4 regions of the Novosphingobium sp. ZW T3_23 genome follow, and region 3 is predicted to be linked to each of the others. Evidence: riboswitches for the same ligand, from Rfam matches in the RefSeq annotation. Region 3 holds a riboswitch; each other region holds the start of a gene.

Region 1 (4,746 bases), on a different contig from region 3:
GCCAAGGCCCTGGCGGCGGCGACAGACAACATCGGCCTGTTCTTCGGAGAGGACATCTTCCTGGCGATCGGCTCGATCCTGCTGATGAAGGGCGTGATGGAGGGCTATGGCATGAAGGCCGAGCCTTTCGCGCTGTCGATGTGGGCGGTGCCGACGGCGATCGCCGCCCTGCTCATCCATGGCGGCCGCGTTCTGCTGCTGGACAGGAAGCGCCGGCGTTTACAGGATGAAACCGCGTGATCGGGCTGGAACTCGTCTATGCGCTGGCGGGGGCCATGTTCCTCGGCTTCGCATTGGTCACGGCGCTGCACCGGCGGGACCGCAAGGGCCGCGCCACGGCGCTGCTCTGGGGCCTGATCGCACTCAGCTTCCTGCTGGGGGACCATATTCCCGACATGGCGAACGGCGTTCTTGCCATCGTCATCGTCATAGTGGCCGCTTCCGGGCGGACCGGGGCAGCTCCGGCGCCAAGTGAGGAAGGGCAGGAGGCAGCGGCCTTGCGCTACGGCAGCCGCCTGTTCCTTCCGGCGCTGGCCATTCCCGCGATCGCGCTGGCGGGAACGGTGCTGTTCAAGTCCGTGCCGGGGATCGTCAAGGCCTCCGACGCGACGCTCGTCTCGCTCGCACTCGGCGCGCTGGCTTCGACCGTCATCTGCATGGTCTGGTTCCGGACCCGCGCCGAAGCGCCCTTGCGTGAAGGCGTGAGGCTGGCCGACGGGCTTGGCTGGGCGATCCTGATGCCGCAATTGCTGGCAAGCCTTGGCATCATCTATGCGGCGGCCGGAATGGGCACGGCCGTAGGCAGCCTGCTGGATCATGTCGAGACCGGCGGCAGTCTGTTTGCGCAAGTGGCGCTTTATTGCACCGGCATGGCGCTGCTGACGGTGCTGATGGGCAATGCCCTTGCCGCCTTTCCCGTCATGTTCGCGGCCATGGGCGCGCCGCTGCTGGTGACCGTGCAACATGGCGACCCGGCCGCCGTGGCGGCGATCGGCATGCTGGCCGGATTCTGCGGCACCCTGCTCACGCCCATGGCCGCGAACTTCAATCTCGTTCCGGCGGCGCTGCTGGGCCTGCGCGATCCCTACGGCGTCATCCGCGCCCAGGCGCCCACGGCCGTCGCCATGCTGGCCGCCAACATCCTTCTCCTCTATTTCCTGGGGTTCTCCCGATGACCACGATCCTGACGGCGGAGCATGCTTCGCACTTCGCGCAGCTCACCCTTGGCCACCTCGGCCGCGAGTATCCCAACAAGCTCGACCATGTGCTGAACGGACCGGAAGACGCGGAGACGCCCTCGGCACTCCACCCTGTGTTCCACGGCAGCTTCGACTGGCACAGCTGCGTGCACGGCTGGTGGCAGGTCATGCGGCTGCTGCGCCTGTTCCCCGACATGCCCGAAGCCGCCGCCATTCGCGCGCGGGCGGATACGATGCTGGTGCCGGAAATGATCGCGGGCGAGATCGCCTATCTGGCGCGCCCGCTGTCGCAGGGCTTCGAGCGCCCTTACGGCTGGGGCTGGCTGCTGGCGCTGCATCACGAACTCTCGCTGCATGAGCGCCAGGACTGGGCCGCGGCGCTCGCCCCGCTGGCCGCGATCTTCGCGCAGCGCTTCGAGGACCACCTTCCCAAGCTGACTTATCCGATCCGTCACGGCATCCACAGCAACTCGGCGTTCGCCCTGGTCCTGGCGCACGAATGGGCGAAGGGCCGGCGAGACGGTCTCGCCGCATTGATCGAAAGCCGCCTGCGCGACTGGTTCGGAGAAGACCGCGCCGCTCAGGCGTGGGAGCCGTCCGGCGACGAATTCCTCTCTCCCACGCTGACCGAGGCGCTGGCGATGAGCCGCGTCCTGCCTCCCGCCGAGTTTGCGACCTGGTTCGATGCCTTTCTGCCCGAGATTGCCGAAGGACGCCCGCAGACCCTGCTGGTGCCGGCCTTCGTTTCAGATCGGACCGACGGCAAGATCGCGCATCTCGACGGGCTAAACCTCAGCCGCGCCTGGTGCTGGAGACAAATCGCCGCGCGCCTGCCGCAGGCGCACTTCATCCACGATGCGGGGGAAGAGATCGCGCAGCGGCACCTGCAAGCCGCACTCCCCCACCTCGCCGGCGACTATATGGGCGAGCATTGGCTGGCGACATTCGCCCTGCTGGCTCTGGTACCTCCGGAGTAAGGATGACGCGCAAGACGCGTCCACGCGCCCGGTCTGCGCTTGATAATCTCTCCCCGACATACGAGGAGTAGTGTCATGACGCTATTCACCGGCCTTTCCGCGTTCCCGATCACCCCTGCCAACATCGACGGCATCGTCGATACCGATGCGCTGTCGGTTCTGGTCGAGCGTCTGGTTCATGCCGGTGTGGATTCGATCGGGGTGCTCGGCAGTACCGGCATCTATGCCTATCTGGATCGCTCCGAACGGATCCGCGCGACAGAAGCCGCCGTGGAAGCGGCGGCGGGCCGCACCCCGGTGATCGTTGGCGTCGGCGCCCTGCGAACCAGCTGGTCGCGGGATCTGGCGATCGCGGCCGAGCGCGCCGGCGCGGATGGCCTGCTGCTTGCGCCCATGTCCTATACCCCGCTGACACAGCAGGAGGCGCAAGAGCATTTCCGGGCCGTTTCCGAGGCGACGGCCCTGCCGATGTGCATCTACAATAATCCGGGAACGACCAATTTCCGCTTCTCCGACGAGCTGATTGCCGCGTTGGCGGCGATGCCGAATATGGCGGCCATCAAGATGCCGCTGCCGGGTGACGGCGATTACCGTGTCGAACTCCAGCGCCTCCGCGCCTCCACTCCCCGCGATTTCAAGATCGGCTACAGCGGTGACTGGGGCGCGGGAGATTCGCTGATCGCCGGGGGGGACGCCTGGTATAGCGTGGTCGCGGGTCTTCTCCCGGAGCAGGCGCTGGCCCTCGCCCGCGCGGCCATGTCCGGCGACATCGATCAGGCAGGCAGGCTGGATTCTGCGTTCGTCCCACTGTGGAACCTGTTCCGCGAGCATGGCAGCTTGCGGATCATGTATGAGGTGGGGCGCCGGCTTGGTCTGCCTCTCGAAGCCGCACCGCTTCCGCTCGGGCGCGTCGGTGCCGAGGTTGCCGCGATGGTCGATGATGCTTTGAACCACCTTACCGCCAGGTGCTGAGAGACTGTTTTGCGGTAATGCCGCCCTTCATCGAAGCGAGCATCGTCACCACGAAGGGCATCCATCAAATCCCGCTTGCGCGCAGTGCGCTCCCCGGCTAGCTCGCCTCATCCGTTTTCCCGGTGAGGGATGGCGGACAAGATCGCGCCGGTGCCTCGAAAGAGGCTTAAAATGGGAACACGGTGAGAGGGTTTCGACCCTCGAATCCGAGGCTGTCCCTGCAACTGTAAGCGGTGAGCGCGATACACATCACGCGGCAGGGCCAAGGCGCCTGCCGTAGCCACTGGGCCGGACGCTAAATCCTGCGAGGCCTGGGAAGGCCGTGTATCAAGCCATGACCCGCGAGCCAGGAGACCTGCCTGCGTCCGGTCGCTCTTGCTTTGGTCCAGGGGATGGCCGGGGCACGGTGTTTCTCCGTCTGAGCGACGAACCAGCGGCAGGGGCCGCACGGTGCGCTGAGCGGTCGTCCCTTCGTTATGGGCGCCCGGCCGGTCGATGCGCCGGCCTTTCGTGAACGCCGGTCGATGCCCGGCCGTTCGTGAACGGCAGACCCCTGCTTCGGATCGCATGGCGCTCGACAGGGGAATGAGATGAAGTTCGCTACAATTTCGCACACGGCGCTTGCCGTGGCGCTTGGTCTTGCCTGGAACACGCAGGCTTGTGCCGAGGAAACCGGTGAAGACGCCGGTGAGGATCGGGCCATCGTCGTCACCGGCACCAGCCTTGAGGAAACGCTGCCGCAGGAGCTTTCCCGCTACGGCAACGACGTGGTGACCGTGAGCGAAAAGCAGATCAAGGACAGCGGCGCGGTAGACGTGGTCAAGGCGCTGGAATCGGTGCCGGGCCTCTACATCCGCGCCCGCAACGGGCCGTTCACTTACGTCGATGTGTCGCTTCAGGGTTCGCGCACGCAGGACGTGCTCTGGACGATGGACGGCATCCGCCTCAACAACCGCCTCTATGGCGGAACATCGCCCAACGACACGCTTCCTGCCAGCATGATCGAGCGTATCGAGGTGCTGCGCGGCGGGGAGAGCCTGTTCTACGGCACGCAGGCTTCGGCGGGTGTCATCAACGTGGTGACGCGCGGCTTCACCGACGATTTCAACGGCCAGGTCAATGCCTCGGTGGATTCATGGGGCGGCACCACGGTAGATGGCTACTTGCGCGGCGCGGCGGCCAAGCACCGCTTCGTGGCCTATGCCTCGCACAACCGTTCGGAAGGCTACACGCCTTACAGCGCCTATCAGCCCAGCCTCACCGATCGTCATCTCGGCTACGACTTGTGGTCGGCGGGTCTCAAGTACCAGTACGACCTCGCCCCCGATCTGGCGCTCAATGCCCAATACCAGCACACCGAGGCCAACCTCGACAACCTCTCGCCCACGCGCATCCGCGAGAGCCGCAACGATCGCAACGAGGAAATCGCCAGCGTCCGCCTCGATTACACCGGCAGCGATGCCGTGCAGTTCTTCCTCAAGGGCTATTTCCATGACTGGAAGACCGCCTACGTCCAGATCCGCAATTCGCTTCCCGACCTGCAACCGCAAGTGATCTACCCGGCAGGCACGTTCTGGGGCTATCGCGACTGGGGCGGC
Region 2 (4,746 bases), on a different contig from region 3:
GCGCGTTGGGGCGCCGGAGGGCCCGGGGAGGACGAAGCGGCCGTCGAGTCCGGCGATCAGCGCCTCGGCCTCGTGCGGGCCGCATAGGTCGATGCGGGGGGCGAGGTCGGTCTGGATCGCGTGGAGCACAGCGGCGGTTTGGGGCCCTACGTCGTCCCGGACTTGATCCGGGACCGCTGGCAATCCTTGAGGCGCTCCCTCGCGAGCAAGGCGCGGCTCGGCCAGCGGTCCCGGATCAAGCCCGGGACGACGAGGATCGACCAGTTCCGCAGCCAGCAGTTCGAGACGCTCCACGGTATCGCCATGCGTGCGCCAGGGTTCGTCCGAAACCGCCGCCAGCGCCTCTGGCTGGGCGCCGTCCCAGCGATCGCCCATCCGGCAATCGAGCGGATCGAAGTCGAGCCCGAAATCCTCGGCCATCGCCCGCAACAATGAGGCCTGCCCGGCATGGTCATACCCGCGCGGCGTACGGGCCAGCGCCACCAGCAGGTCGCGCCGCAAGCGGCCCTCGGGCGACCGGGTGAAGACATGCAGACCATCACGGATCTGCAATTCCTTCAATTCGCACAAGTAGTTGTCGATGGCCGAAAGCGCGTCGTCATCGTTGCCGCTGGCCCCGGCGTCGCGGTCGAGGCCGTGGCTGCGGGCCAGATCGAGAATGTCGCGCCGCAGCCGATCGAGGCGGCGCGGGTCCATGCCGGCGGCGAGGTAGTATTCGTCCACCAGCGCTTCCAGCTGCTTGAGCGGGCCGTAAGTCTCGGCGCGGGTGAGCGGCGGGGTGAGGTGGTCGATCACCACCGCGCCGATGCGGCGCTTGGCCTGCGTGCCTTCGCCGGGATCGTTGACGATGAAAGGATAGAGTTGCGGCAGCGGCCCGGCGCAGATCTCCGGGAAGCACTCGCGCGAAAGCGAGATCGCCTTGCCGGGCAGCCATTCCAGATTGCCGTGCTTGCCGACATGGACCAGCGCCTGCGCGCCGAAATCCTGCGCCAGCCAGACGTGGAAGGCGAGGTAGGCGTGCGGCGGCGGCAGGGCCGGGTCGTGATAGCTGGCCTTGGGATCGATGTTGTAGCCGCGCGCGGGCTGCACTGCGATGGCCAGATTACCGAAGCGGTGTACCGGCAGGCGGAATGCGCCGTCCCGTACGAAGGGATCGGCGGATGGCTCGCCCCAGCGCTCGACCATGGCCTTCCGCGCGCTTTCGGGCACGGCCGCAAAGGCGGCTTCGTAGGCAGGGAGCGGCAACGAGACTTCGCCCCCGCGTTCCAACGATGTGCGGTCCAGCGAGGTGAGGTCGTTGGTCACGCCGCCGGTCATGATCCGCATCAGCGCCGCGCCGTCCCTTGGCGCTGCTCCGGTGTCGTACCCCGCCTCGGCTAGCGCGGCGATGATCGCGGCGGTGCTGGCAGGCGTGTCGAGGCCGACACCATTGCCGATACGCCCGTCGCGGTTGGGATAGTTCGCCAGCACCAGCGCCACGCGGCGCTCGGCAGGGACTGTGCGGCGCAGGCTGGCCCAACCGGCGGCAAGATCGGCAACGAAAGCCACGCGATCCGGTGCGACGCGGGGGACGACGATGCCGCACTGGGTCACTTCGTCGAAGCGCTCGGCGGCCTTGAAGGCGACGGCGCGGGTGAAGATACGCCCGTCCACTTCGGGCAGCGCCACGTTCATGGCGAGATCGCGCGGGCCGAGGCCGCGCGCTGCCCCCTGCCAATCCGCTTCCTCCACGCCCGCGAAGGCGACTTGCAGGATCGGGCAGTTCGCTTTTTCGAGAATGCCGGGCTTGCGGTCGTCGCCTGCCGAGGAGGAGGCGAAGCTGGTGGCGTTGACGATCACGTCGGGTGCGATCTCGCCAAGCAGTCCGCCCAGCCAATCCACCGCAAAAGGTTCGCGCAGCGCACGGACGTGGACGGCGGCGACGTTGAAACCGCGCTGGCGCAACGCCGCGATCATGGCGTCCACCGCGTCGAGCGTGCCCGCGATCATCAGCGCGCGGTAGAACACCAGCAGCACCAGCGGACGGCCTTCGGTCCAGCCTGCCTGCACGTCGGCAAGGCCCGCGCGCTTCGTCCCCGCGAGATAGAGCCCCGCATCGGCCACCGGCACAGGATCGTCGGGCTCTCCCGCATCATGGCCGATGGTCCGGGCCGCCGTGCGCAGGAACGAGAGGGCATTGGCCGTGCCGCCCTGCCGCAGATAGTCGCGCATCCGTTCGCACACCTCGGCGGGGAGGGTGGAAGCGCGATCGAGCGCCGGATCGGCCTCTCGCCCGTCAGCGATGGCGGCGAAGGCAATGCCGTTTTCGCGCGCGACGCGGGCGATCTCGTCGATGCCGTAGCCCCAGTAGCTCTTGCCGCCGAGCAGGATCACGCAGACGAATTTAGCCTGCGCGATCACTTTCTCGACATAGAGGTCGATCGAGTAAGGGTGGCGCAGTTGCAGCAGGTTCGCGAGGCGGACGCTGGGAGCATCGAAGGGCAACCGCGCCGCCGCCCCCGCAAAGCAGGCAAGTTCGCTGTCCGCCACGGTGAGGATCACCATGTCGCCGGGAGACTGGTCGAGATCGATTGCCTCCTCGCCGTTGGAGATCGTCCCCGGCGTGGCGGAGAGCAGGTGCATCAGGCGTCCACGGTGCCGAGAACTTCGGCAAGCCCCGCCTCGATGGCAGTGCGGTCCAGCCCCTTCTGGCCGATGACGACAAGCTGGGTGCGGCGCGCTTCCTGCGGCAGCCATGCGCGGTCGTAGAAGTGCTGGATACGCGGGCCAACGGCCTGCACGATCAGGCGGCTCGGCTTACCGCCAACGGAGACCATGCCCTTCACGCGGAGCACGTCATGCTCCGCGATCAAGCTCTTCAGGCGCGCGAGCAGCGCGTCGAGATCGGCCACATCACCGCCGGATACGACGAAGCTGTCGAAGTCGTCATGGTCGTGATCCTCGTCCAGCCCGTCGATGTGCGAGGGGCGGGAATCGAGGTCGTCCTCGGCAGCGGCGGTGATGCCCAGCAGCGCGGCGATGTCGACCGCGCCGTGGTCCGCGCGCACGATCTTCACGCCGGGGCGCGTTTCGGCCAGAACCAGCGTTTCGACATGGGCGAGGGCCTCGGCATCGACGAGGTCGGTCTTGTTGAGCACCACCATGTCCGCGCAGCCGAGCTGTTCCTCGAACAGTTCCTCCAGCGGGCTTTCGTGGTCCAACATTGGATCGGCGGCGCGCGCGGCGGCAAGGGCGATCTCGTCGGTGGCGAACCGGCCGGCGGCCACGGCATCGGCGTCGATCAGCGCGACCACGCCGTCCACGGTGGCGCGGGTGCGGATGTCGGGCCACTGGAAGGCCTTCACCAGCGGCTTGGGCAAGGCGAGGCCGCTGGTCTCGATGATGATGTGGTCGGGCTTGTTCTCGCGGTCGAGCAGCTTCTGCATGGTGGGCAGGAAGTCGTCGGCGACGGTGCAGCAGATGCAGCCGTTGGCCAGTTCGACGATGTCGTCCTCCGGGCAGGCCTCGTCGTTGCAGCCCTTCACCAGCTCGCCGTCCACGCCGACATCGCCGAACTCGTTGATGATGAGCGCGAGGCGGCGGCCCTTGGCGTTCTGGAGCAAGTGTCGGATCAGCGTAGTCTTGCCCGCGCCGAGGAAGCCGGTGATGACGGTAGTGGGAACTTTGCTCATGGTTCGTCTCCCGCGCGCCAGCGACCTGAAACGGCGGGGCTTCCTCATCGCACGCGCGACGATTGCGGCACGCCGCGCCGGACCGGCGCACGGGCGCCCGACGTGTCATGCCGCCGCGGCCCCGGCCGCATGCATCACGTCGCTCAGACGGAAGGATTACCGTGCCTTGGCCATTCCCTGGACCCGGGCAAGAGCGACATCGACGCCGGCAGGTTTCCTGGCTCGCGGGTCACAGCACGATGCACGGCCTTCCCAGGCCCCGCATGACTTAGCGTCCGGCCCAGTGGCTGCGGCGGAAACCCTTGTCCCACCGCCGATGTGCATCGCGCTCGCCGCTTACAGTTGCAGGGACAGCCCCGGATCGGGATGGCGGACCATCCTTACCGTGTTCCCGTATTAAGCCCCTTGCGGGGCACCGGCGCGATCTTCTGCCGAAGCGCGTGAGCGCCTCGACCGTCCGGCGATTAGCTGGGCACGCTCTCGCTCGCAACCCCCTGAGTGACAGGCCCCAGCGACTGCAATCGCCATGTCTGGTTGAACGAGAGGGTGGTTCGGGAGAGCGGCGCCACATCCACGGCGAGCGTAGCCCGCAGCGGCATGTCGAGCGCATGGGCAAGCGCGGCGCGGACGATCATGGGATGGGTGACGGCGCAGACGGAATCCTGCCGCGCCGCGATACCGTCCATCCAGGTTCCTACGCGGAGGCGGGCCTGCTCCATCGTTTCCCCTCCTGGCGTTCCCCTTGTCGGGTCCGCAAGCCAGAGCGCCAGCGCGCCGGGTTCCGCAGCCTCGATTTCAGCGAAGGAACGCCCGCTCCAATCGCCATGGCGAAGGTCGGAGAGAGCAATGTCGTCATCGGCAACCAAACCCATCGCCGAGGCGGTCTCGGCGGCGGAGCGAGAGGGGCTTCGATAGGCTGCGGCCCGAAAGCGCTCCGGCAGTGGTAGGCGCCTCGCGTCCCGCGCACCGGCGGCATCCAGTGGTTCGGCGGGATCGGGGAAACGGCCCTGGCGGCTCGACGCGGTGCCGGCGATGCAGATGAGCAGAAGCGTGGTTGCCAAGCGTCCATTCCGTG
Region 3 (4,746 bases):
AAGTGGCCATGCCCCCATGAGCCGCCAGCGCCGAGCGCACGATCTGGGCCGCCACCGCCGCCCCCGATCCCTCGCCCAGTCTCATGCTCAAGTGGAGCAGCGGGTCCAGCCCGAAGCGGTCCAGCAAGCGGGCGTGTCCAGCCTCGGCCGAACAATGCGCGGCCAGGCAATGCGCGAGGAACGCGGCATTGTCCGCGAACAGGGGCGCCATGGCGGCGCATGTGATGAAGCCGTCGAGCAGGACCGGCACACGCAAATGGCGCGCCGCCAGTACCGCGCCCGCCATGGCCGCGATCTCGCGCCCGCCAAGCCGGCGCAGGGTCTCGAAGGCATCCGGGCAATGCGTCCCGTGCAGTGCGAGCGCCACCGCGACCGCCTCCGCCTTGCGCAAGATTCCCGCATCATCGAGGCCGGTGCCGCGTCCCACCCATTCCCGAACCTCGCCCCCGAAAACCCGCGCCGCCAGCGCCGCGGCGGGGGTGGTGTTGCCGATGCCCATCTCGCCCACGAACAACAGGTCGCTGCCCGCCGCCACCGAAGCCGCGCCGGCATTGAGCGCCGCCAGGCACTCCGCCTCGCTCATGGCGGACTCTCGGGTGATGTCGCCGGTCGGGCGATCGAGTTCGAGCGGCACCACGGAAAGCTCTGCACCGCAGGCAGCGGTCAGGGCGTTGATCGCTGCTCCGCCCGCCTCGAAATTGGCGACCATCTGCGCGGTGACTTCGGGCGGGTAGGCACTCACCCCGCGCGCGGCGACCCCGTGGTTGCCGGCGAAAACGACGGCGCGGATAAGCTCTGCGCGTGGTCGCTCGCGCCCCTGCCACCCGGCCATGAACACCGCGATGTCCTCCAGTCGCCCCAGCGAACCGGCCGGCTTGGTCAGCCTGGCCTGCCGACTGCGCGCGGCCTCCGCCGCCTCGCCGTCCGGCGCGGGCAGGTCTGCCAGCGCCGCCGCAAAAGCGGCGCGGTCGTCGAAGCGGATCATGTCCCCACAAATCCTTCGGGCGGCGTCCGGGTGATGAAATGGCCTTTCACGCCCTGCGGCCACTCGCGATAGGGCACTTGCCCATGCTCGCTGGCGGCATGGCGCACGGCATATTCCAGGATCGCGCGGGCCGCGCCCTCGTCCGGCGCGAAGTCTCCGAGAACGTAACCGAGCTTGCCCGGCGCGCGGATCGCCACCGTGCAGTGGCGCTGGCAGGCGAACAGGCAGGGCATTTCCTGGACCGCCACGCCCTGAAGCGTGGTCTCGACCGCCTGCACCGCGCGCATCGCCTCGGCCAGCAGCACGCCGCCGCGACGGCCTTCGTCATCCTCGCGCGCTTCCGCCGAGTGACGGCAGGTGCTGCACACCACCACTGATGGACCGGGTTCGACGGGACGCAGCATCAGAAGCGGCTCCTCAGGCCCAGATAGACGGTGCGGCCGAGCGTGCCGTAGCCGCTTACGGTCTCATACTTCTCATCGCCCACGTTTTCGATACGTCCTTGAAGAATCAGCCCTTCCCTGACCTGCCACTGCGCGCGCAAGTCCACCAGCCAGTAGTCGTCGAGCGTCGCGGTGCCGGTCGCGGCGTTGTAGCTTTCGCCCGAATAGCGCGCGGCGACGCTTGCCCGCATGCCCTGCGGCAGGTCCACGCCCGCTTCGACATTGGCCAGGTGACGCGGCACGCGCTGAAGCTGGCGCCCGTAAGTGGCGCTGCCCTCCGTCCGGTCCTCGGCCTCGATCCAGCTGTAGTTGCCCTCGGCGAAGAGCACACCCCACCTGGCCGAAGCCGCCAGTTCCAGCCCGCGCGCATGGCTGGCCTTGACGTTGGCATAGTAGCCGAAGCGTGAGGTGGTGGTGCCGGGAACATAACACACATCCGGCAGGGCGCCGCTCGTGGGGCAATAGGCGAAGTCGATCAGGTTGTCGGTATCGCGCTCGAACCATGTCGCGGACAGGCGCAACGCCTCGCCGAAGCCCTGCTCGGCGCCGATTTCCCAGCCCTTGGCCTTTTCCGGGTTCAGGTCGTTCACGCCATACATGCTGAACAACTGGTAGAGCGACGGGGCCTTGAAGCCCTCGTCATAGCTGGCGCGCAGCACGGTGGCGCCGCCGTTGGGCGTATAGACCGCGCCCGCGCTGAACACCGTGTTGCCGCCGAAGCGCGACTGGTGGTCGTAGCGCGCACCGCCGCTGACGGTGAGGCCCACCACGGGCGTAACCCGCAACTCGCCGTAGACGCTGTTCGTATCCACCTTTTCCGGCGTCAGCACATAGGGCGTGGCGCTGTTCGAAGGCGATGCGGTGGTCATCCGCTGCTCCTCGCGCTCGGCGCCGAACACGGCCTGCACGGCGTCGGAGAACGTGTAGGTTCCCTGATATTCGAACCGGCGCACGCGGCCATGGGCATCGAAGGTGATCTGGCGGATCGAGCGGGCGGGGTCGTAGTTCCGGCGGTCCGTTTCGGTCTGAAGCACCGCCACCCGGTTCGCCAACCTGCCGCCGAACAGGGTGAAGTTGAGCCCGGCATAGCCCGACCATTCCTCCGTCCGGCCATAGGCCAGGGAGTCGCCCGAAGTGCCATCGAAATCGTTCTTCGAATCCGACCAGTAGCCCCGCACGTCGAGCGACACGCCCGGCGCGACCCGGAAGGTCAGGGTGCCGCTGGCGGCGCTGCGCTGGTAGCCGTCGTCCTCGGTGCCGTTGGACCGTGCCGAAATGCCGTCCGTGGTGAAGCGCGAGGCGGAGAGGCGCCAGTCCACCGCCTCGGAGGTGCCGCCTACACCGGCACGCGCCGAAACCGTGTCATGGGTTCCGGCTTCCAGTGCGAAGCTGCCTTCCAGCGGTTCGGTCGGGCGGCGGGTGCGGACGTTGACCACGCCGCCGATGGCATCGCTGCCCCAGAGGATGGACTGCGGGCCGCGCAGGATCTCGATCCGTTCGGCATCGTCCACGAACATGTTCGCGAAGCCATATCCGCCGGCGGTCGAGGACGCGTCGGACAGGCGCATGCCGTCGATCACAATCACCGACTGCCCGGCGTCGGCACCCCGGATACGCAGCGAGGTGGTGGTGCCGTAGCCGCCATTGCGCGAAATGCTGATGCCGGGCGTGCGCAGCAGCATGTCGGTAAGCGCGATCGGCTGCGCCGCGACGATCTGCGCTTCGTCCAGCAAGGTGACGCTGTCGGCCACGCGATCGGCCGCGACCGGGGTGCGCAGCGCGCTGACGACGATCCGGTCGGCAGTGGAGGCCTCCGCCGCCTCTTCGGCAGACGCGACCATGGGATGGAGAGCCAGTGCAAGAACAAGAGTGCTGGCGGCAGAAATTCGGAAGTTCACGGCATATCCTTTAAGCGAGCGTCGAACCCGGCCACGCTCGACAGGCAGGCGAAGGACATGCAGTCGCGAGACACGACGACAGGCCCTTTCGCGCCGCTTGCGGGCACGGCAGTGGCTGTCGCTCAGCGAGGAAATGCCCCGTTCGGCCGGCTCACCCTGTCCGGTCGAAGAACGACTGCGACGGGCAGGTCTCCTGGCTCACGGGTCAATGCCGTTTCGGCCGCCTTCTCAGGGGTTTGCACCCCCAATGGCGAAATGGCCGCACGGCTCTCCGCGTACAGTTGCAGGGGCAGCCCGGGTATTGAACCCGCGTTCCCTTTTGATCCCCTCGCGGGGAACCTGTCGCAGGGGCGCCCCTATCGGCTGGCGCTGCGCCGTGCAAGAGGGGGGCCGCGCCGATACTTGCGCAGGCCCGCGAAGTCCCATAGTCCACCCGGCGCAAGGGGTGCCCGCAAGGGCTTAATCGGGAAGTCCGGACCACGGAAGCTATCCGTGACTGCCGGCACTGCTCCCGCAACTGTAACCGGGGATGCGCCCCGCCACCACGCCATTGAAGCGGCCGCTTCGAGAAGGCGGCGGAAGGCGCGAGGATCCGGGAAGTCAGGAAACCGGCCCTTCGCCGTCGATCCTTCGCGCGGGCGGGATGTACCGGGCGGACGAAGTTCCTGCTCTCTTGCGGAAGAGGGCACCTTCGCGTGACGACTTACGAGCGTTTGCGTCGAAGGGGGAACTGTGAATCAACCGCTGCCAAGCCTGCCCGTCCCAGCGATATCTGCATCTCCATCCCTGGAGGCACCGGCAAACGCCTGCCCCGCGCTGCTCGTCACCGCGCCCTCGTCGGGGCAGGGCAAGACCCTAGTCACGGCCGCCCTCGCCCGCCGCCACGTCCGCGCCGGACGCCGGGTGCGCGTGTTCAAATGCGGCCCGGACTTCCTCGATCCCATGATCCACGAAGTGGCCAGCGGGGCGCCGGTCCACCAGCTGGACCTGTTCATGTGCGGCGAGGAGCAGTGCCGCGCGCTGTTGCACGAGGCGGCCAGTGAGGCGGACCTGATCCTGGTCGAAGGCGCAATGGGCCTGTTCGACGGCACGCCTTCCTCGGCCGATCTGGCCCGATTGTTCGGGCTGCCGGTGCTGGCCGTGCTCGACGGCTCCTCGATGGCGCAGACCTTCGGCGCGCTCGTCCACGGGCTCGCTACCTATCGCAAGGACGTGAAGGTGGCGGCCGTGCTCGCCAACCGCGTCGGCAGCGACCGCCACGCCGAATTGCTGGAACGCGGGATGCCCCAAGGCTCGGGCGTGCAATGGCTCGGCGCTCTGCGGCGTGACGAGGCCATGGGCCTGCCCGAACGCCATCTCGGCCTCGTGCAGGCAGGCGAAATCGCGGACCTCGAAGCCCGCATCGACCGCGCCGCCGACC
Region 4 (4,746 bases), on a different contig from region 3:
GGGAAAAGCCCATGCAGAGGGCTCATGCGTCGCTTTTTACTGATAATAGTTCGCAATTGCAATAAGCCATGGGAGTGCGCGGAAAACGCCGCCCGAAACGAGGGTTTCGGCCTCTTTTACGCAATCGGCAAGGCGCAGATTGCATCCGCTGCATGCCGGCTTCGAGTCTCTCGCACGCGCGGGTGACCGGCAAGCGTCACCTTCTGCGAGTCGCCCCGAGGAAAGGGCAGGCGGTCGCGTCGAATGAGTGTGCCAGCCTATTGTAGAGGCTGGACGCTAACGGTGGGTGTCGCTGGTCTTGCGGAATGTTTCCCGGGGCGGGAGTTTGTCCGCGCCTTCTGCAGGATACGATTTCGCCTGTCTCTCAGCCGTTGCCGATGCGGCGCGCGAAGGCATCGGCCATGCGGCGGTCGAGCTGGCGGCAGATCGCGATCCACCAGGTGCATGCCGCGTCGTCACCGGCCAGGCGCGCGGCTGCGGCATTGGCGCGAGCATGAGCGGCGGCGGACAGGCCGTGGCGGGAGAAATGGCGCAGCGCCTCGGCGAAGATGCGCTCGTTGGCGGTGTCGGCAACGGTGTCGGAGGCGGCTTCGCGGATGTCCCGGCGGCGATGGGAGCGAAGGCGTGCCGCCGTGTTATCGTTGGCGGCGCAGAGCGGCACCGACGGGCAGAGGGCGCGCACGATCACGGGGCAGGAGCGTTTCCGGGCAGCGGAAAAGCGGATGGCCATGGTAAAGCGCGCCTCTTGTTGAAGGACGCCCTGGAGCGGCGTCTCGGACCTTAGTTATAGGATGAAGCCGCTAAGTCTTGGTGAGGGCGTATGGTTGCTGAAACCTTGCGGCCGATATTTCGCGAATCCTTGAGGCCCGCGTCTAGCTTTTGGGCCTAGCTTCGGGCTGGGCGATCCATTTGCCGGAATTGGCGTATTCCGGGCGCACGCCGGTAGCTTCAGGCAGATTGCGCGCGCGGTAGAGATCCTCGCCGCCGCGTTCGCGCACGTCGCTGGAATAGGCGGGGTTTGAATAGGCGGGGCCGGAGGGCGCGGCCTGCGCGGCCGGAACTGCTACGGTTTCCACCCGGACAGGCGCTTCCTCGAATGTGCGTTGCACGGCCAGCGGGTCTAGCGCGGCGCTGGCCAAGGCGCTGGCGGCGGAATCGTCGCGGCGATGCGGCGCGGCGAGCGGTTCTCCGCCGAGATAGGCGAAACGGAACGAGGCCGGGTTTCCGGCGGCGCCGTTGAAGGCATAGAAACGGTGCGCGCCGATCGTCGTGAGGTAATGGAGGCTCGGCGCCCAGTAGGGGTTGATCTGGATGGTATGATAATGCGTGGCCAGCCCGACCGGCGCATAGACCTGGCCCGAGAGCGCGGCCTGGGCCACCTCTTCGGCGCGCTGCCAGAAGTAGCGCTGTGGCGCCCGCGCCAGCGATCCGTCGCAGGTGAAGGAGAACTGGCAGCCGGTCGGTCGCTCCGACCCCTGATAGACGACGCCGCAGACGGTCTTGGGATAGGCCGGATGCGCCACCCGGTTGAGCACGACTTGCGCCACCGCGCGCTGGCCGCCGTCGGGCTCGCTGGCGGCTTCGTAATAGATCGCGGCGGTGAGGCACTGGAGAGCGCGGCTGCGGTCCACGCCGGAATTGTCGATCCTGAGCGCGCGGGCGACGGGGCCGATGGCGCCGCCGTCCGCATCCGAATGAATGCCTTCCCCGACCTTGAGCACCGGCTGCTCGGCTTCGAGATAGTAATAGGCCGAGCCGGGGAAGCTGGCACCCGGTTGTTCGAACGGCATGGGCAGCACGGTCTGGTCGGCAGCGGTGGCGTCAGCGAAGGGGAACGGCTCCCATGCTGCAAGCGGCGGGGAAGCGAAGGCGGGGAGGGCGACCGCCACGAGCGAGGCGGCGCAGAGCGTCCACCGACGCCGCCTGCGCTGGAGCCGCTTGCGTCCGCCGCGCACGAAATTGCCCTGGAAATCACGCGGACGCGGTTCCCAGTTTTCGGTGCAGGATGGGCGGTTGGCGGCGGTCAATTCGGATCCTCTCGGTACGTCCTCGCATGAGGCGCCCTTCGCGCCTATCCTGCTTTGGTCCGCGCGGCACCCGCCGAGATGGGCCCGTCCCGAAGCGGCACAGGCGCGCGGGATAGCCTGAATCGCTTAAGACTCTCTTTGTGATTTCCCCCGGCGATACCGGAAGGTCACCCATCCGCCCCGCTTGCCAATCCCCCCGCTGCCCAGTATCGGCGCGATACGTCATGGGTGGCCCGGAGCCGGGCCCCAAGTCTTAGGACCTGGTGGGAATTTCGGCGCAAGTCGAAAAGCTGCCCCCGCAACTGTGACCGGGGAGCGCCCCTTCCACGCGATGCCACTGGGTCATACCGGGAAGGCGGGAGGCGGCGCGACGATCCGGGAGCCAGGAGACCTGCCTGTGACGGTCGTTCCGCAGCCGGGCGGGGTGTCCCGGCATGCAGCGAGCCCGCGCGCATGAGGAAAGGCGCGCGGCTCCGCCATGGACGGCACTTGTCGTTCAGGTTGGAGGAATACGCGTGAAATACCTGTTTATGCTGGGGACCGCACTCGCGGTCTCAACGCCTTTTGCCACCGCCGCACTGGCGGACGAAGCCGCAATCGATAATATCGTCGTCACCGCGACCCGCACCGAAACGCCCACGAGCGAGATCGGCCAGTCCGTCTCGGTCGTCACCCGCGAGGATATCGAGCGCACCCAGGCGGTCACCGCCACCGACGTGCTGGCGCGCCTGCCGGGCGTGACCTTCACCCAGTCGGGCGGCTTCGGCCAGCCCGCCAGCGTCTTCATCCGCGGCGCCGAGAACGCGCAGAGCCTGGTGCTGATCGACGGCGTGCGGATCAACGATCCGGGCGACGTGGGCGGCGGTTTCGACTTCGGCAGCCTGACGGTGGGCCAGTTCGATCGCATCGAAGTGGTGCGCGGATCGTCCGGCGTGCTCTGGGGCAGCCGGGCCATCGGCGGCGTGATCAACCTCATCACCGCGCGCCCGACCGATGAATGGACCGCGCGCGGGCAGGCGGAATACGGCTGGCGCGACCAGAAGCAGCTCGGCGCCTCGGCAGCGGGCAAACTGGGTCCGGTCGGCCTGACGCTGGGCGGCAACTGGCTCAAGGGTGACGGCTATTCCGCCTTCAACGAGCGCCGCGGTGGCACCGAAAAGGACGGCTTCGAAAGCAAGAGCGCCTATGCCCGCGCCGAAGTGCAGATCGTGGAGGGCCTTTCCGCCGACGCCGGAACCTATTGGACCAAGGCCAACTACGACTACGACAATACCGGGGCCGATGCCCTGAACGTGGGCATGAAGCGCGACACCGTGGGCTACGCTAACTTGCGCTACAAGGGCCTCGATGGCCGCCTCACCGCGCGGCTCGGCTATGGCCTTACCGATACGCGCCGCATCTCCGACGACGCGGTCTTCGGTCCCTTCACCACCAACGGCCGTAACGATCGCTTCGAGGGGCAGGTCTCCTACACCCCGATCGACATGGTCAGCGTGCTGGTCGGCGCCGAAACCGAGAAGCAGAAGTTCTCGGACAACTACGGCTCGAAGGATTCCACCTCGATCGACAGCGTCTTCGGCATGGTCACCCTGCGCCCGGTTACCGGCCTGACCCTGAACGGCGGCGTGCGCTATGACGACAATTCGGACTTCGGCAGCAAGACCACTTTCTCGGCCAACGGCGCCTGGGTGATCGGCGGCAGCGCGGAAGCCCCGATCCTGCGCGCCAGCTATGGCGAGGGCTTCAAGGCGCCGTCGCTCTACCAGCTCTACACCAACGCCGGCTTCCGCGCGCTCGATCCCGAGACGTCGAAGTCCTGGGACGTGGGCGTGGAGCAGCCTTTCGCGGATGGCCACGGCACGTTCTCGGTCACCTACTTCGATCGCAAGACGAAGAACCTGATCGACTACGATCTGGCCGCGTGGAACTACTACAATGTCGGCCGCGCCCGCGCCAAGGGCGTGGAACTGGGCATGCAGGCGACCGACTGGGAGGGCTTCGACATGAGCCTTTCGGCCACCTACCTCGACGCCACCAACGAGATCACCGGCGCGCGCCTGGCCCGTCGCCCCAAGACCAACCTCTATGCCAGCCTCGACAAGCGCTGGGCGGCGGGCTTCCGCCTTGGCGCCGATCTGCGCGTGGGCGGCGGACGCTACGATGACGTCGCCAACGTCAATTATCTCGGCGGAAACGTCGTGGTCGGCCTGCGCACCGCCTATGATGTGACGCAGAATATCCAGGTCTACGGCCGTATCGAGAACCTGTTCGACGAGCATTACGAAGTCGTGCGGACATACGGCACGCCCGGACGCGCGGCTTATGCCGGGGTTCGGGTGAAGATGTGATCCTGTCGTCTGCCCTGACGACCGCGGTTGTACGGGGCAGGCGCAAGGCCCGGCGGTTCCTTGTCGTGCTGGCTCTGGCCGGCTCGGCAATACTGGCGGGCTGCGGGGGCGGTGGCACCACCGAGGCCGCCCCCGCGGAACCGCCCGGCGGAAGGCCAGCCTCCGGCGGAAGGACAGCCTCCGGCGGTTCCGGGCCGACGATCGTCTCGCTCAACCCCTGCACCGATGCGATCCTGGCCGAAGTGACCGGGCCGGGGCAGCTGCTGGCCATCTCCAGCTATAGCCACGATCCCGAAAGCAGCTCCATGCCCATGGCGGAGGCCGGGCGTTTTCGCGCGATCTCCGGGACCGTGGAGGAAGTGGCGACGATC

What was found. A riboswitch is a leader RNA that binds a small molecule or an ion and turns the genes downstream of it on or off. The one in region 3 is predicted to bind cobalamin.
Region 1: linked by a shared signal. The riboswitch ahead of ACI3K3_RS17840 (TonB-dependent receptor plug domain-containing protein) and the one ahead of ACI3K3_RS19445 (TonB-dependent receptor plug domain-containing protein) in region 3 are both predicted to bind cobalamin.
Region 2: linked by a shared signal. The riboswitch ahead of cobW (cobalamin biosynthesis protein CobW) and the one ahead of ACI3K3_RS19445 (TonB-dependent receptor plug domain-containing protein) in region 3 are both predicted to bind cobalamin.
Region 4: linked by a shared signal. The riboswitch ahead of ACI3K3_RS09505 (TonB-dependent receptor domain-containing protein) and the one ahead of ACI3K3_RS19445 (TonB-dependent receptor plug domain-containing protein) in region 3 are both predicted to bind cobalamin.

What each region holds. Positions count from the first base shown of each region.
Region 1 covers NZ_JBJDRF010000038.1:32,239-36,984, forward strand. Annotated here, with positions in the region: gene ACI3K3_RS17820 (5-oxoproline transporter, DUF969 family subunit) at 1-240, shown strand, start outside; gene ACI3K3_RS17825 (5-oxoproline transporter, DUF979 family subunit) at 237-1,175, shown strand; gene ACI3K3_RS17830 (DUF2891 domain-containing protein) at 1,172-2,176, shown strand; gene ACI3K3_RS17835 (dihydrodipicolinate synthase family protein) at 2,252-3,148, shown strand; cobalamin riboswitch at 3,280-3,526, shown strand; gene ACI3K3_RS17840 (TonB-dependent receptor plug domain-containing protein) at 3,739-4,746, shown strand, end outside.
Region 2 covers NZ_JBJDRF010000009.1:3,418-8,163, forward strand. Annotated here, with positions in the region: gene cobN (cobaltochelatase subunit CobN) at 1-2,622, opposite strand, end outside; gene cobW (cobalamin biosynthesis protein CobW) at 2,622-3,671, opposite strand; cobalamin riboswitch at 3,861-4,106, opposite strand; gene ACI3K3_RS07375 (histidine phosphatase family protein) at 4,136-4,732, opposite strand.
Region 3 covers NZ_JBJDRF010000047.1:5,358-10,103, forward strand. Annotated here, with positions in the region: gene cobT (nicotinate-nucleotide--dimethylbenzimidazole phosphoribosyltransferase) at 1-985, opposite strand, end outside; gene ACI3K3_RS19440 (DUF1636 domain-containing protein) at 982-1,389, opposite strand; gene ACI3K3_RS19445 (TonB-dependent receptor plug domain-containing protein) at 1,389-3,269, opposite strand; cobalamin riboswitch at 3,492-3,684, opposite strand; cobalamin riboswitch at 3,753-3,958, shown strand; gene ACI3K3_RS19450 (cobyrinate a,c-diamide synthase) at 4,059-4,746, shown strand, end outside.
Region 4 covers NZ_JBJDRF010000013.1:18,817-23,562, forward strand. Annotated here, with positions in the region: gene ACI3K3_RS09495 (hypothetical protein) at 365-682, opposite strand; gene ACI3K3_RS09500 (cell wall hydrolase) at 873-2,027, opposite strand; cobalamin riboswitch at 2,252-2,441, shown strand; gene ACI3K3_RS09505 (TonB-dependent receptor domain-containing protein) at 2,543-4,375, shown strand; gene ACI3K3_RS09510 (ABC transporter substrate-binding protein) at 4,372-4,746, shown strand, end outside.